Regions from separate parts of the Xenorhabdus santafensis genome, predicted to be linked through region 1. Evidence: predicted binding sites of a transcription regulator. Region 1 holds the regulator's gene; the other holds the start of a gene.

Region 1 (7,503 bases):
ATTATGAGTGAGAACTTTTGTCCCCTAAGGGGTGCGAGTAACCCCCATTTGCAAACGATTTTACCTCGCCTGCTCCGGCGTCATCCTAAACTGCAACCTCACTGGCAGCGGCTCAACTTGCCCGATGATGATTTTGTGGATTTAGCATGGAGTGAAGATCCTGAAACCGCTTCCCATAAACCACGCTTAGTGCTTTTTCACGGCTTAGAAGGGGGATTCAATAGCCCTTACGCCCACGGCCTTATCAGTGCCTGTAAGGAAAGAGACTGGCTCGGCGTTGTGATGCATTTTCGTGGATGCAGTGGGGAACCCAATCGCCAGCAACGCATTTACCACTCAGGGGAAACCAATGATGCTCGCTATTTCCTCAATTGGTTAAACACCACTTATGGCGATGCCCCTACTGCCGCGGTCGGTTATTCCCTTGGCGGAAACATGCTGGCTTGTTATTTAGCCGAAGAACAAGAGCGGGCACAAGTGGATGCCGCTGTCATCGTCTCGGCACCGTTTCTGCTGGAAGCCTGTTCCAGGCGGATAGAACAAGGCTTTTCCCAAATCTATCAACATTACCTGCTCAATAAACTGAAAAACAACGCTACGCGTAAGTTACTGCGTTATCCTAACTCTCTGCCATTGAGCCTCGGGCAACTGAACTCAATGAAGAAACTACGGGAGTTTGATGATGTAATCACATCCAAGCTCCACGGTTTTAAAGATGCGGATGATTATTATCACCAGTGCAGCGCTCTGCCTCGATTACCGGATATCACAGTGCCGCTGTTGATTATCCACGCTAAAGATGATCCATTTATGGCACCGGAAGTGATCCCTGACTTGGCCCGTTTGCCGGACAATATTCAATATCAACTGACCGAGCATGGCGGCCATGTCGGTTTTGTCAGTGGCTCCCTGAAAACCCCACAAATGTGGCTGGAACAACGCATTCCTGACTGGCTGGCATCTTATTTAGAGGCATCCCGTTTGAAGCAATCATCTCAAAAAGCATTACCGCAAAAACAATTATCTGAACAACAGTTAGTTGAAAAACAACCGACTACAGAGCAATCCAAACATCATCCGGAGCAATGACAATGATGATACCGTGGCAACAACTTGAGCCCGATACCCTGCTTAACTTAATAGAAAGTTTTGTTTTGCGGGAAGGCACAGATTACGGCGAACAAGAAAAAACACTTGAACAAAAAGTACAGGACATCAAACGTCAACTTGAACGAGGTGAGGTTCTGCTGGTATGGTCTGAATTACATGAAACAGTCAATATCATGCCTAAAGAGATGTTCCGTCCATAAGGTTTGGCTTGTGTTTCTCACCATAACATTCTGATTAAAAAATATAATTTCAAGAATTATTGATAAGGAGTTTGTTCATGTCTGCCAAATATCCTGTCATTGCAATCACTGGTTCCAGTGGAGCAGGAACAACAACAACCAGTGTGGCTTTCCGCAAGATTTTCCAGCAACTTGGCGCAACGGCCGCACTCATTGAAGGGGATAGTTTCCATCGTTATACGCGTCCTGAAATGGATGCTGAAATTCGAAAAGCAAAAGAACAGGGCAGGCATATCAGTTACTTTGGGCCAGAAGCCAATGATTTCAGTATGCTGGAGCAAACATTCTCTGGCTATGGTGAAACAGGAAGCGGCCGCAGCCGGAAATACCTGCATACTTATGATGAGGCCGTACCCTATAATCAATTGCCCGGCACATTCACGCCGTGGGAACCTTTACCCTCAAACACCGATATTCTCTTTTATGAAGGGCTGCATGGCGGTGTCGTTACTCCCCAGCACAATGTTGCCAGCCATGTTGACCTGCTGGTTGGGGTCGTTCCCATTGTCAACCTGGAATGGATACAAAAATTGATCCGTGATACCAGTGAACGCGGGCATTCCAGAGAAGCCGTCATGGATTCCGTTGTCCGTTCGATGGATGACTATATCCGCTACATCACCCCGCAGTTTTCGCGTACCCACATTAACTTCCAACGCGTCCCTACGGTTGATACTTCTAACCCCTTCTCAGCCAATGCGATCCCTTCGCTGGACGAAAGTTTTATCGTGATCCGCTTCCGGGGCCTAACCCAAATAGATTTCCCCTATTTGCTCGCTATGCTTCAGGGGTCATTTATTTCCAGCATCGATACTATCGTCGTCCCTGGCGGCAAAATGGGCTTGGCCATGGAATTAATTATGGCCCCGCTGGTGAAACAATTACTGGAAGGCAAAAAGATCTCATAATCTAGAGTTCATTTTATTTTTAATGAAACAGGTAACAAAAAATAATGCTGCCTGTTTTATTTAAATAATTAACCAATTCATGTCGCCATAAATTAACGATAAAAAACTTCTCCCTAAATAAGCCAAAACAGGATGAAACTTCACATTTCAGGCACAGCGCCTAACCTTATTTTTTCTTTTTTTATAAATACAAAATCAATAAAACCGCTTCATCAGGCTAATTTCTGGTAATCTAGCGACCAGTTTAATATGCTGAAGCGATACAGGAGAAGACAGAAACGTTTTCCTGTGTTACAAACTAGGTTACAAGCGAGACTGGCAAGAAGTATGGCCGAACTTCAATACACCAGCATATTGAAATTCTTATCAGCCATATAAAATTTCCCCTTGTCAGTTTTTCAGCAAGTTAATATGTTAATCTATTGACTTTATAAAGCCAGCCTAGAGGGAAACAGTCAGTTTCTCACTTCACAAAGGCGGAAATAACAACAGAGGATAAAGCGAATGGTTCTCGGCAAGCCACAAACAGACCCTACTCTTGAATGGTTTTTGTCACACTGCCATATTCACAAATATCCATCCAAGAGCACGCTTATTCATCAAGGTGAGAAAGCAGAGACGCTTTACTACATTGTTAAAGGTTCGGTTGCTGTTCTAATAAAAGATGAAGAAGGCAAGGAGATGATTCTCTCTTATTTAAATCAGGGAGATTTCATTGGTGAACTTGGATTGTTTGAGGAAGGGCAAGAGCGTACGGCATGGGTACGAGCTAAAAGTGCCTGTGAAGTGGCTGAAATTTCCTACAAGAAATTTCGCCAGTTAATTCAGGTTAACCCTGACATTCTGATGCGTTTATCTGCTCAGATGGCAAGTCGCCTGCAAACGACTTCTGAAAAAGTGGGGAACTTAGCCTTTCTGGACGTTACAGGCCGTATCGCCCAGACTTTACTCAATCTGGCCAAACAGCCCGATGCAATGACCCACCCTGATGGTATGCAAATCAAAATTACACGTCAGGAAATCGGGCAGATTGTAGGTTGCTCCCGTGAAACGGTTGGCCGCATTCTGAAAATGCTGGAAGATCAAAACCTGATCTCTGCACATGGTAAAACTATTGTTGTTTATGGAACCCGTTAGTTCCTGAACGTCTAAATTCAGCCAGTGTCATCCACCGATCCCACACTGGCTGCTTTATTCTGTTTTCTTCTTCCTGCTTGCTTTCCTGTTCGCTGACTTATTCACCCCATTTCAACCAACGTGCAATCGCGCGATCCAACCGTGCCATGCCTTCCGCAATGTCATCCTCAGGAATGATTAATGAAGGGGTAAAACGTAAGATACTCTCTCCAGCACTCAATAGCATCAAACCTTGTTCCGCCGCGTACTGCAATATCTCTTTGGATTTCCCCTGATACTCAGCTTGCAATACAGCTCCAATCAGCAGCCCTTTTCCGCGAAATTCGTGGAAAATGCCATATTTTTGGTTCAGTTTTTCCAGCGCATGGATAATCAAATCATGCCGTTTTTCCACTCCTGCCAACACTTCCGGTGTATTGATAATATCAATTGCGGCGCTTCCCACAGAGCAAGCTAGTGGATTTCCACCATAGGTTGTTCCCTGGGAGCCTATTTCCATTGCCGCCGCAATAGCATCCGTGGTTAACATGGCACTGATTGGAAAACCGCCTCCCAAGGCTTTTGCTGTTGTCAGAATATCCGGAATGACACCATAATGCTGGTACGCATACAGCTTGCCAGTACGCCCCATGCCGCTCTGAACTTCATCAAAAACCAACAAGGCTTGGTGCTTATCGCACAGTTCACGCACGCCACGCAGAAATTCTGCCGTCGCAGGAGTCACACCACCTTCCCCTTGAATGGGTTCTAAAACAACAGCACAGGTATCGTCACTGATCACGGCTCTGACTGCGTCCAACTCATTGAAAGGAACATGGATAATATCAGCGGGCTTGGGGCCGAACCCATCGGCGTATTTCGGTTGTCCACCCACTGAAACGGTAAAAAATGTGCGCCCATGAAACGCCTGATGAAAAGCGATGATTTTGGTTTTATCCGGGTGATGGCGAGTAATGGCATAACGGCGAGCCAGTTTAAATGCGGCTTCATTTGCCTCAGCGCCTGAATTGGCGAAAAAGACCTTTTGTGCAAACGTTGCATCAATCAGCTTTTGCGCCAGAATTAAAGCCGATTCATTGGTGAAAATATTGCTGACATGCCACAATTTTTCGCCTTGCAATTTCAGGGCATTGACCAAGGCCGGATGGCAATGTCCCAAGGCCAAAACAGCAATGCCACCGGCAAAATCAATATATTCGTGACCTTGTTGATCCCATATCCGGCTGCCTTTCCCGCGAACAGGAATAAAATCTGCCGGTGCATAAACTGGCAACATCACCTGATTGAAGGTAGTTAAATTTTTTCCTGCATGCTCTGCCATTTCCCTCACCTTGTTTTTATATTTGCCATATCAAAATGAAATAATAATCATAAAATATGAATAAAAAATCAGATGGTGGCAAATAAAAAAACAACTTTGTGAGGGGTAATAATGATATATGGCTAATATTTAAGGAAATTATTCAATAACTCATGACCTTGCTCACTAAGAATGCTTTCAGGGTGAAACTGCACTCCTTCCAGCGGCAAAGTACGGTGACGTATCCCCATAATTTCATCGACGTTACCATCACGCTGGCTCCATGCGGTGACTTCAAACGAAGCCGGAAGCGTCTCAGCCGCAATGACCAAAGAATGATAACGTGTAACAGTTAATGGATGATCCAAACCCTTGAACACACCCTGCTGGCTGTGGTGAAGCAGGCTGGTTTTTCCATGCATGACTTCCCGGGCTTTAACCACACTGGCACCAAAGGCTTGCCCTATCGCCTGATGCCCAAGACACACGCCGAGAATAGGCACTTTTCCGGCAAAATGCGAAATCGCTTCCAGAGAAATCCCTGCTTCATTCGGTGTGCAAGGCCCCGGAGAAATCACTAAATGTGTAGGAGCCAGCTTTTCGATATCTTCAAGCTGTAACTCATCATTACGCTTAACTAAAACCTCTGTCCCTAACTCGCAAAAATATTGATATAAATTGAATGTAAAAGAGTCGTAATTATCGATTATTAATAACATAGGAGTATATCCTACTGATTTTATAGTTTTATAAGTTGCCCTACCCCGTTAGGGTATTATGCATTTTGTATTACGTAAAAATCAGGCAAAACAGTACCAATGGCAACGAGGCACTCATCATACCACATAAGCACTTTTAAAATAGTAGCGACAGAGAAAGGGGGAAAACAGAAACGGGATGAGAATCCAATATATTTCCGGCCATTGACGGCCGAAAATCGAGAAACTGCCAAAAACCAATAGATTTCAAGTTGCAGCAAGGCGGAGGAAAGAAAGCTTCTTCCAGAATCGCCTCTGACATTATTGCCGTCAGCCAGCGTAAACAACATAGCAACAACTTGAAAGATAAAGGGTATATCTAACGATTAAAGCTCAACTTTAGCCGACAAAATCACAATAGGTTTCACCGGTACATTTTGATAAGGGCCAACATTTTCTGTCTTGACCTGAGAAATTTTATCAACCACATCCATGCCTTTTACCACTTTACCAAAGACGGCATAGCCAAAATCGCGCTGACCGTGGTCAAGGAATGCATTATCGGTAACGTTAATAAAAAATTGGCTGGTAGCACTGTCTTTATCTGCGGTACGTGCCATCGCGATCGTGCCACGAAGATTACGCAAACCATTATCCGCTTCATTTTTGATTGGTGCTTTGGTCGCTTTTTGCTTCATATCTTTTGTAAAGCCGCCACCTTGAACCATGAAGCCGGGAATAACACGGTGAAAAATAGTGTTGTTATAAAAACCCTCATTGGCATATTCAACGAAATTCTTGGTGGTAATTGGTGCCTTATTATTATCCAACTCAAGCTCAATTTCCCCAGCTGACGTCATCAGCTTGACATGAGTTCCGGCGGCCAATGCTGGGGTAGCCATCGCACTGATAGCACATGCAGTCATAAGCGACACAAAAATACGTTTAAACATTTATGGTTCCTTTATTTTTGAGGTCAACAATAAAACTCATAACAACAAAACTCATTAAGTTTAATTCTCAATAGGAATAAGTTCCAAAGATTTACCTACATTTACGAGTATTTTAGATGAGTTATGACGAAATCAATCTATACAGTTTTTATATTCGCATATCTGGGAAAATATTAATTTAGGAATAACCTCACATATTGGTACTTTTTCCAACTAAGAGAAAAAGGCTCGGGAACAGGCTAGTCCCTAAATCAGCCTCGTTTGGAAGTTGTTCCATAAATGAAGATTATTCCATAAATAGGGTAAAAAAAACCTCTCGCCGCAATTTAATAAAATCAAAAGAGCACCACTTTCTGCCAACAATGACGTTCACTGAAATAAATCGTCGGAATAAAGTTACACCTGTCCACAAGCCATTGCTCCCGCTATAATCTCTACGCTATTTTTGTGTATTCTTCTGGAGATAACCATTTTGACCATCAAAAACTACAACTATCACATGACCCACTTTGTCACGAGTGCACCTGACATTCGCCACCTGCCTCAAGATGTGGGAATTGAGGTCGCGTTTGCCGGTAGGTCAAATGCAGGTAAATCCAGCGCATTGAATGCGTTGACCCGTCAAAAAAGCCTGGCACGTACCAGTAAAACGCCCGGGCGCACCCAATTGATCAACTTGTTTGAAGTGGAAGAAGGTGTCCGTCTGGTGGATTTACCGGGATATGGTTACGCAGAAGTCCCAGAAGAGATGAAACGCAAATGGCAAAAAGCGCTGGGGGAATATCTCCAGAAACGTGAATGCCTGCTGGGATTGGTGGTTTTGATGGATATCCGCCATCCGTTGAAAGATCTGGATATGCAAATGATTGAGTGGGCGGTTGTGATGCAAGTGCCTGTTATGGTACTGCTGACTAAAGCCGATAAACTGGCATCCGGTGCCCGTAAAAGCCAACTGGCAAAAGTTCGTCAGGAACTGGCGTCTCTGGATGGCGATGTTCAGATTGAATACTTTTCTTCCCTGAAAAAGATGGGTATCGATAAGCTTGAGCAGAAACTTGATCTTTGGTTTAACCAGCCTGCCGTTGAGATGGAATAATTTCCGTCCCTTTTCCTACAAGCTCCGAATAAAAGATAAAAAAACGCCCCAGTCAAAAGAGA
Region 2 (7,503 bases), on a different contig from region 1:
CGTTGGGCCTGTCATTCTATGCATTTCATTCGGTCAGTTATGTCGTTTCCGTGTGCAAAAAAGAACTGCCGACCGCCTCATTGCCTGATGTTATTTTGTATCTTTGTTTTTTTCCCAGTATTGTCGCCGGGCCAATTAATCGAGCTAAAGATTTTTTACCGCAAATTCAGGCTTCATCCAGAGTTATGCTGGAGCCGTTGAGAGCGCTGTTGTTGATTGCATTTGCCATAATAAAACTCTTTTTACTCAGCTCTACGCTGTCTGAAAATTTTGTTAATCCGGTTTTTGAAGATCCATCCAGCTACCATGCTGGGCAAGTTCTCGTCGCTATTTATGCTTATGCATGGAACATTTATTTTAATTTTTCCGGCTATACCGATCTCGTTACGGGTATCGCCCTGTTATTGGGCTTCAAAGTACCACGCAATTTCGATGCTCCTTACCTTGCCGAGAATTTACAGGTATTCTGGCGGCGCTGGCATATCAGTCTGTCAACGTTTATCCGTGATTACGTTTACATTCCTCTGGGCGGCAATAAAAAAGGCACATTCCGCAAGAACCTGAATATGTTCATGGCGATGGTTATTTCAGGGCTATGGCATGGTGCTGGTCTCAGCTTTATTATCTGGGGAGCCATTCATGGGCTGGGATTAATTCTGCAAAACATTAAAAATGCCCTGCTCCCTGCCGGAAAAAAACACAATGAATTAGCGGCGAAAAACCCCATTGCTCTATTTTTATCCCGTGTAGTGACGTTCCATTTTGTCTGCTTTGCATGGGTCTTTTTCCGCAGCCCGACATTTAATGATGCTTTGGCGGTATTAACGCAATTGTTCTCTGGCGAGGTTTTTGCTGCCCTGCTGTCCAGCAGCTCGATATTAATCGCTTTCTGGGCCTTTTTTATCGCCTACCCTTGGTTGGTCAATCTCAGAAACAAAATTGAAAAAAATCACGATCAGATTTCTTGGATTTATTACCCTATTCCCTTAGCTCTGATACTGACTTTGGTATTTATTTTATCTCCTTCAGGAATGCCAGGATTTATCTATGCCAACTTCTGAATATATTTCTAACCTAAAAAAAGTCGGGCAAATCATTTTTGCCGTTATTTTAACCACTGTGATGCTGGTCTGGTTGAATCAAAATTCATTGGATAATTTCTGGCAGCAGAAATACCACCGCAACAGCCCTTGGACTTTCCTCAAAGGAGAGCCATTGTGGGATTTAGGCCATAATGTGCAACAAGGCACGACTGCTGCTGGTGAGATATTTATGGCCTATGCAAAGGGAAAGTATCAGGATAGCCCCGTAGACGCCATGCAAACGCAATCTATGCAAGCCGAACAAACGGGCAATAATGATAACAACCGGATGGTATTTCACCCTGATTTTCAGATAGGCCTGCGCTTTCTGGAGGGGTATGTGTACCCCATCGAAAACCTTTCAGTGACATTTCCTGAGCTTCTGCAAAAGGACATTAAGCTCGTCCGGGCTCCTTCGTATCAACATGATTTAATCCAAAGTGCCAACTTTGATGTTATTCAAAAGACACATATCAATCTGAGTGCCAAAGATAAGGTGTTATTTGTCGGTGATTCGATGATGCAAGGCGTTGCCCCATTATTAAAACGTCAGCTTTCTCAGGAATATGGCATTTCCAGCATTAATTTAAGCAAGCAGAGCACTGGGCTGTCTTATCCCAGTTTTTTTGATTGGCCGAAAACTATCAGCGATACGTTAAAAACGCATACTGATATTAAATTAATCGTGGTGTTTTTAGGGCCGAATGACCCGTGGGATATGCCGGCAAAACGCGGTGGGCCTTATTTGAAATTTTCCAGTGACGATTGGGAAGCCGTTTACCGCCAACGAATTGAAACTATTTTGCACAATGCGCGTCAAAATCAGGTAGATGTTATTTGGGTGGGGCCACCCAATATGCGCAAGAAAAAACTCTCCAGCAGCATGGCTTACCTCAATAAATTGTATCAGACAGAGGTGGAGAAAATGGGCGAGATCTATGTTTCCGTTAATGATATGTTCAAATATCAGTCAGATAATTATTCAGACTATATTGGTGATGGCAGCAGCACGATAAAAATTCGAAGTGGCGACGGCATTCATTTCAGTTTGAAAGGGCAACAGACCATCTCAAATCATCTATTTTCATTGATTAAATTTATTCAGGAGCCAGTTAAAGAAAATGCAACCATTTAGCACATTCCGTGGGTTATACCGGATAATGGGTGCAGGTCTGGTTATCGCGCTCTCTGTGAGCCTGCTATCATGCCATGGGAAGAAAACCAAACCCTCATCGGAGCGCCAAATAACGCAAACACAGCATCAGCAACAACTGACGAATTTTGGCGATCCCAATTTTGCGTTATTAGCCGATAAACTCCGTCACAGCGACACTCGCCAGATTCACGTTGTACAACTGGGGGATTCTCACACCGCTGCCGATTTTTTTACCGGCAGCTTGCGCAAATTATTGCAGAGTCGTTACGGTGACGCCGGCCCGGGGTTTATTCCTCCCATGAACATTCCCGGCCAGCGCCATGACATCATGAAATTCGCCGAAGATAAAACCGGCTGGTGGCTTTCAAGCAGCCGGAAAGACAACCGGGCAGATTATCCACTGGGGGGCTTTATCGCCACGCCAGAAAACGCCAACAGCAAGATACAGTTATATTCGCCTTCTGCCCATGGCAAATATTGGATAAACGCCCTTTATCAGTCTCACGACGCGGCAAAAATCAGAGTGCAGTCTGCTTCGACGCAAATTTGGCAATGGCCTGCCACAAACAGTGAATGGCGCTTCTCACCAGAGCAGAGTGTCCATTTTCCCATGACTTTTTATCCACAAGACCGTTATCCACAAGAAACTCAATTGAAAATTGGTGGCTGGCTGGTAAAACGTCAAAGCCCCGGCATTATGTTATCTGCGCTGGGGATTAATGGGGCCACCATCAATATGCTGGATAAATGGCAACCTCAATGGGTTGATACACTGGCCCAATTGAAGCCGGATATGGTGATCCTCGCTTACGGCACCAATGAAGCCTTTAACGATTCGCTGGATTTAGCGACTTACCAGAAAGAGCTGACAGCCAAGGTGCAAAATATCCGTAAAGCGATTCCCCAAGCCGTTATTTTGTTAATCGGCCCAAATGATTCGCTGAAGGATAAAGCCACGGAAAGTTGTAGCGAACAGCAGCCAGCCTTGCTTAACGGTATTATTCAAGTTCAGCAGGAAGTAGCCAAAGAACAACATACTTTGTTTTGGGATTGGCGGGAGTTTATGGGTGGGCCATGCTCAATCAAGGGATGGGAACAACAAAAACTCGCACGCCCTGATTACATTCACCTTTCTGCGGCAGGTTATGAACGCAGTGCCGAAGCCCTTTATAAGCAGTTTACGGGGTTAGTCGGAAAATCGAATTAGTGGGAAAACAAGGCACCTTAATCAACTTATTAGTGTGAATTAAGGTGCCATTAAGCGCTTATTTTGAAAAAGCACTCAGCATCACAGCATGGCGAAATAAATCATGCCGACAATCGCGCCAGTAGTACCCAAGATGGTCTCCATCATTGTCCATGTTTTCAAGGTCTGTACTTCAGTCGCGCCGGTAAATTTACCGAATAACCAAAAACCAGAATCGTTCACATGGCTGAGAACCAAAGAACCACCAGCGATACAGACTGACAATGCGGCCATTTGCGCACCGGAATAGCCCAGCTCATTGATTACCGGCAATACCAAGCCCACCGTTGTCAGGCAAGCAACAGTGGCTGAACCTTGGATCATGCGAACTGCCCCGGCCAGAATAAAACACGCCAGTGCGATTGGCAGGCCAGCATCAACAAGCGAATTCCCCAAAGCAGGCCCGACGCCAGAATCAATCAGTACTTGTTTGAATACGCCACCCGCTCCCGTTACCAGCAAGATAATGCCCGCAGGCTGAATTGCCGCAGAGCAGACATCCATCACTTTCTCTTTGCTCATTCCACGACGGATAGCCAGACCATAAATGGCTACCAGACATGCGATCAAAATAGCCGTGAAAGGATGCCCAATGAATTCCAGCCATTGGTACAGCGTAGAACTATGGTCAACAAAACGCGCGCCAATGGTTTTCAATCCTACCAATACCAACGGGAATAAAATCAGTGCCAGACTGAAACCAAAGGAAGGCATCTGGTTTTTACCGATACTTGGAGTGCTCAGATCTTTCGGCAAATCCAATGTGACATATTTACTGATAAAGTTGCCGTATATCGGCCCTGCCAGTAACATTCCGGGAATAGCGGCACTCAGCCCAATCAGGATCATCCAACCAAAATCAGCGCCCATCTGGGAAGCCAGCATCATGGGAGTTGGCCCCGGCACCAAAAACGCAGCCGCTGCTGCAACCCCGGCAAATAAAGGGATTGCCAATTTGACGACATTGCCGTTGGTACGGCGCGCCACGGCAAATACCACACCAATCAACAACACAACTGCCACATCGAAAAACAGCGGCAAGGCACAAATCAGCCCGGCAATTCCCAGTGCATAATTCGCTCGTTTTTCACCAAAACTGCCCAGTAGTTTTACCGCGATTTGGTCAAGGGCACCTGTTTCATGCAGGATCTTGCCAAACATTGCCCCCAGTGCCACAACAACCGCGAGGAAGCCCAATGTGCCCGCCATGCCGTTCTGTATTGTCTGGGTGATTTCTTCCAGTGGCATCCCTGAAAAAATTCCGGCTCCCATAGAAACCAGCATCAGGGCGATAAAGGCATGCATTCGGGCTTTCATCACCAGAAACAGTAATAAAAGAACCGAGCCGACGGCAGTCAGAACGAGAGTTAATGTACTCATTGATGTTCCTCATTAATACTGTCAGTAGTTTTAATTGTATGATCTATAACTTGGATTGTTTTTTTGATGACATCATCAAGCGCTGGCTGGATATCAATGTGCTGAACATCTTTTTCATCACTGCCAGGCTCTTCCAGCGTTTCAAATTGCGAAATCAGCATTTGTGGTTTGAAGAAGTGCCCCTTGCGCACTTTCAGGCGATCTTCAATCAGGTCAATATCACCTTTCATATAGAGAAAGGACAGGTTGCTGTTGCCTTCACGCAACATATCCCGATAGCTTTTTTTCAAGGCGGAACAGACCAGCAAAGAAACATGATTCGTGCGCTGCATTGCGAAAATGGCATCATTAAGTGCTTTCAGCCACGGGCGGCGATCATCATCATTTAAGGCATGTCCTTGTGCCATCTTTGTAATATTGGCGCGGGGATGCAGAAAGTCGCCATCCAGAAATGCAGCGCCTAACTCACGGGCAACACCACTGGCAACCGCAGACTTACCGCTACCGGATACCCCCATCAAGACAAAAACATGGTTTAACTGCTGGGTATCGCTCATATAAAACTCCTTTATGTCAACCTTACAGCTTGGCTATCTCTATCAATTAACTGAAAATTTAGTAATAAAACCGTCCACAGCAACAGTATCTAAAAACAGTCTCTAAGCAGTAACCACAAAGTGTTACCGATAATAAGTTACCGGTAACATAACAGTAGCTCAGGAAGGCGAGCAATCAGTCAATCTGGTCAAAAAAGGAAAATGTGAGGCTTATCGCAATTGAAGGTAGGTAAGTATCATTTTGAGCTACAATATTTAAACAATTTCACGATCAACTAACTGCGTGCTGATTAATTCATACGTGATTGTTTCTGTATAGCCATATCTGTATCCCCCTATCGCAACTTTTCTGTAAGCGCACGGGAATTCCACTCGATTATGTCATGTTGAGCCGGTAAGCCGGTTGATTCAAAACCACCTTGCTCCAGTCGTAAAATGCCCGAACCGAAGGCGGAAGATACCTGTTTTGCGGATACACCAGAGATAAAGGTAAATCAAAAGTGTGGTGCTCCAGACAAGAAATAAGTGCCCCGTTCTCCAGATACGGCGCAACAAGATAGCTGGCCACGCGAATTAACCCCATCCCCTGAATTCCGGCCTGAATGTAGGCATCCGTGTCATCGACAACCAGACTCTCTTTCATACGGATCACGCAATCCGCATCGTCGAGAGTAAAAAACCATTCAGTGGTTCGCCCGGTGCGGTGACTCAGATAACCCACAGCGTGATGCTTTTCCAGATCTTCCAGATTTTCAGGCTTTCCATGGGCTGCCATGTATGCCGGAGCGCCCAAAATCACCCATGTAAAGTTTGCCAGTGGACGGGCGACCAAAGTCGTTGAATCCTCGATTCTGCCGGTGCGGATCACGCAGTCATATCCTTCTTGGATAATGTCCTCCACGTTATCACTGGAGCAAAGCATCAAATCCAGTTCGGGATAGCAGTGCAGAAATTCCTGAATTCTCGGAATAACGCAATGCCGGGCGAGAGATTGCGGCATTCCCACTTTAAACCTGCCTTTGGGTTGCCCAGACCTGCCCGAAAATGATGATTCCATGGTCGCAATATCGGCCAAGATCCTTTTGCATTCGTCGTAATAACTGCGTCCATCGGTGGTCACGCTAAGTTTTCGGGTAGTGCGCTGTAGCAGCTGGATACCAAGCCAAGCTTCCAGTTCCTTGATCACCCGCGATACCGTTGAACGCGGCAGCCCCAGTACCTCTGCTGCTCTGGCAAAACTATGAGTCTCCACCACATAAACATAGACCTGCATTGATTCGAGCTTATCCATATTGCCCCCCGCCATAAACGTCTTGATTATTCCATTTATGCGAACAGTCTAACCCGCCCACTTGTACTTATCAAAAGAGGATTGTCGCCGTAATATCGCCAAACACAAGGTAAATACGCAACATTGAAAAGTAAGGCATTAAAATGAAGCAAGATGATTTAAAGGTTGGCGAAAACATATTAGTGCTAGGAGCGGGACAATTGGGTGCTGCCGTCCTGAACTCGCTGCTGCCGGCTGTAACTCAGTTAAAAAGCCGCGTTTCGGTGATCGTTTCGCCTGGCTCTTGGGATGAACAGGGCAAACTGCGATCTGGTATCCACCAACGATTGGCGGATACCGGCGCAGCATTTATTCCTATCGACATCGCTGCCGACACGGTTGAATCACTGACAGCATGCTTTAAGGCTTTTGATAGCGTTATCAATTGCATGGGGTTCATCGCCGGAGCTGGTACGCAGATAAAGATCACCCGCGCGGTGCTGGAGGCAGGCGTCAGGCGATATTTTCCCTGGCAGTTTGGTGTGAATTACGATGTGGTCGGCAAAGGCAGTGGTCAGCCGGTCTGGGACGAACAATATGATGTTCGCACTTTATTGCGCCAACAGCAGGCAACGGAATGGGTTATCGTTTCGACTGGAATGTTTACCAGTTTTCTTTTTGAACCCGCATTCAATGTCGTGAATTTAGCCGAAAAAACGATCCACGCACTCGGGGGATGGGAAACGCAGGTCACCGTTACCTCGCCAGACGATATCGGCCGACTGACCACCGCCATTTATTTGCATCAGCCC

The links. The regulator CRP, encoded in region 1, controls carbon source genes, mostly activating them, when cyclic AMP is high. The targets are predictions, from matches to a motif close to ATGTGANNNNNNTCACAT.
Region 2: gntK (gluconokinase) is a predicted target of CRP. The motif match lies at 5,623-5,640, and genes of this name have one in related genera.

Annotation. Positions count from the first base shown of each region.
Region 1 covers NZ_VCDN01000011.1:242,436-249,938, reverse strand. Annotated here, with positions in the region: gene FE392_RS02755 (hydrolase) at 4-1,089, shown strand; gene FE392_RS02750 (YheU family protein) at 1,092-1,310, shown strand; gene FE392_RS02745 (phosphoribulokinase) at 1,388-2,257, shown strand; gene crp (cAMP-activated global transcriptional regulator CRP) at 2,762-3,394, shown strand; gene FE392_RS02735 (aspartate aminotransferase family protein) at 3,492-4,715, opposite strand; gene FE392_RS02730 (aminodeoxychorismate synthase component II) at 4,838-5,413, opposite strand; gene FE392_RS02725 (hypothetical protein) at 5,470-5,742, opposite strand; gene ppiA (peptidylprolyl isomerase A) at 5,779-6,345, opposite strand; gene yihA (ribosome biogenesis GTP-binding protein YihA/YsxC) at 6,818-7,441, shown strand.
Region 2 covers NZ_VCDN01000019.1:198,712-206,214, reverse strand. Annotated here, with positions in the region: gene FE392_RS06420 (MBOAT family O-acyltransferase) at 1-1,061, shown strand, start outside; gene FE392_RS06415 (SGNH/GDSL hydrolase family protein) at 1,048-2,217, shown strand; gene FE392_RS06410 (SGNH/GDSL hydrolase family protein) at 2,204-3,445, shown strand; gene gntU (gluconate transporter) at 3,527-4,864, opposite strand; gene gntK (gluconokinase) at 4,861-5,421, opposite strand; gene FE392_RS06395 (LysR family transcriptional regulator) at 5,798-6,712, opposite strand; gene FE392_RS06390 (aromatic alcohol reductase) at 6,856-7,503, shown strand, end outside.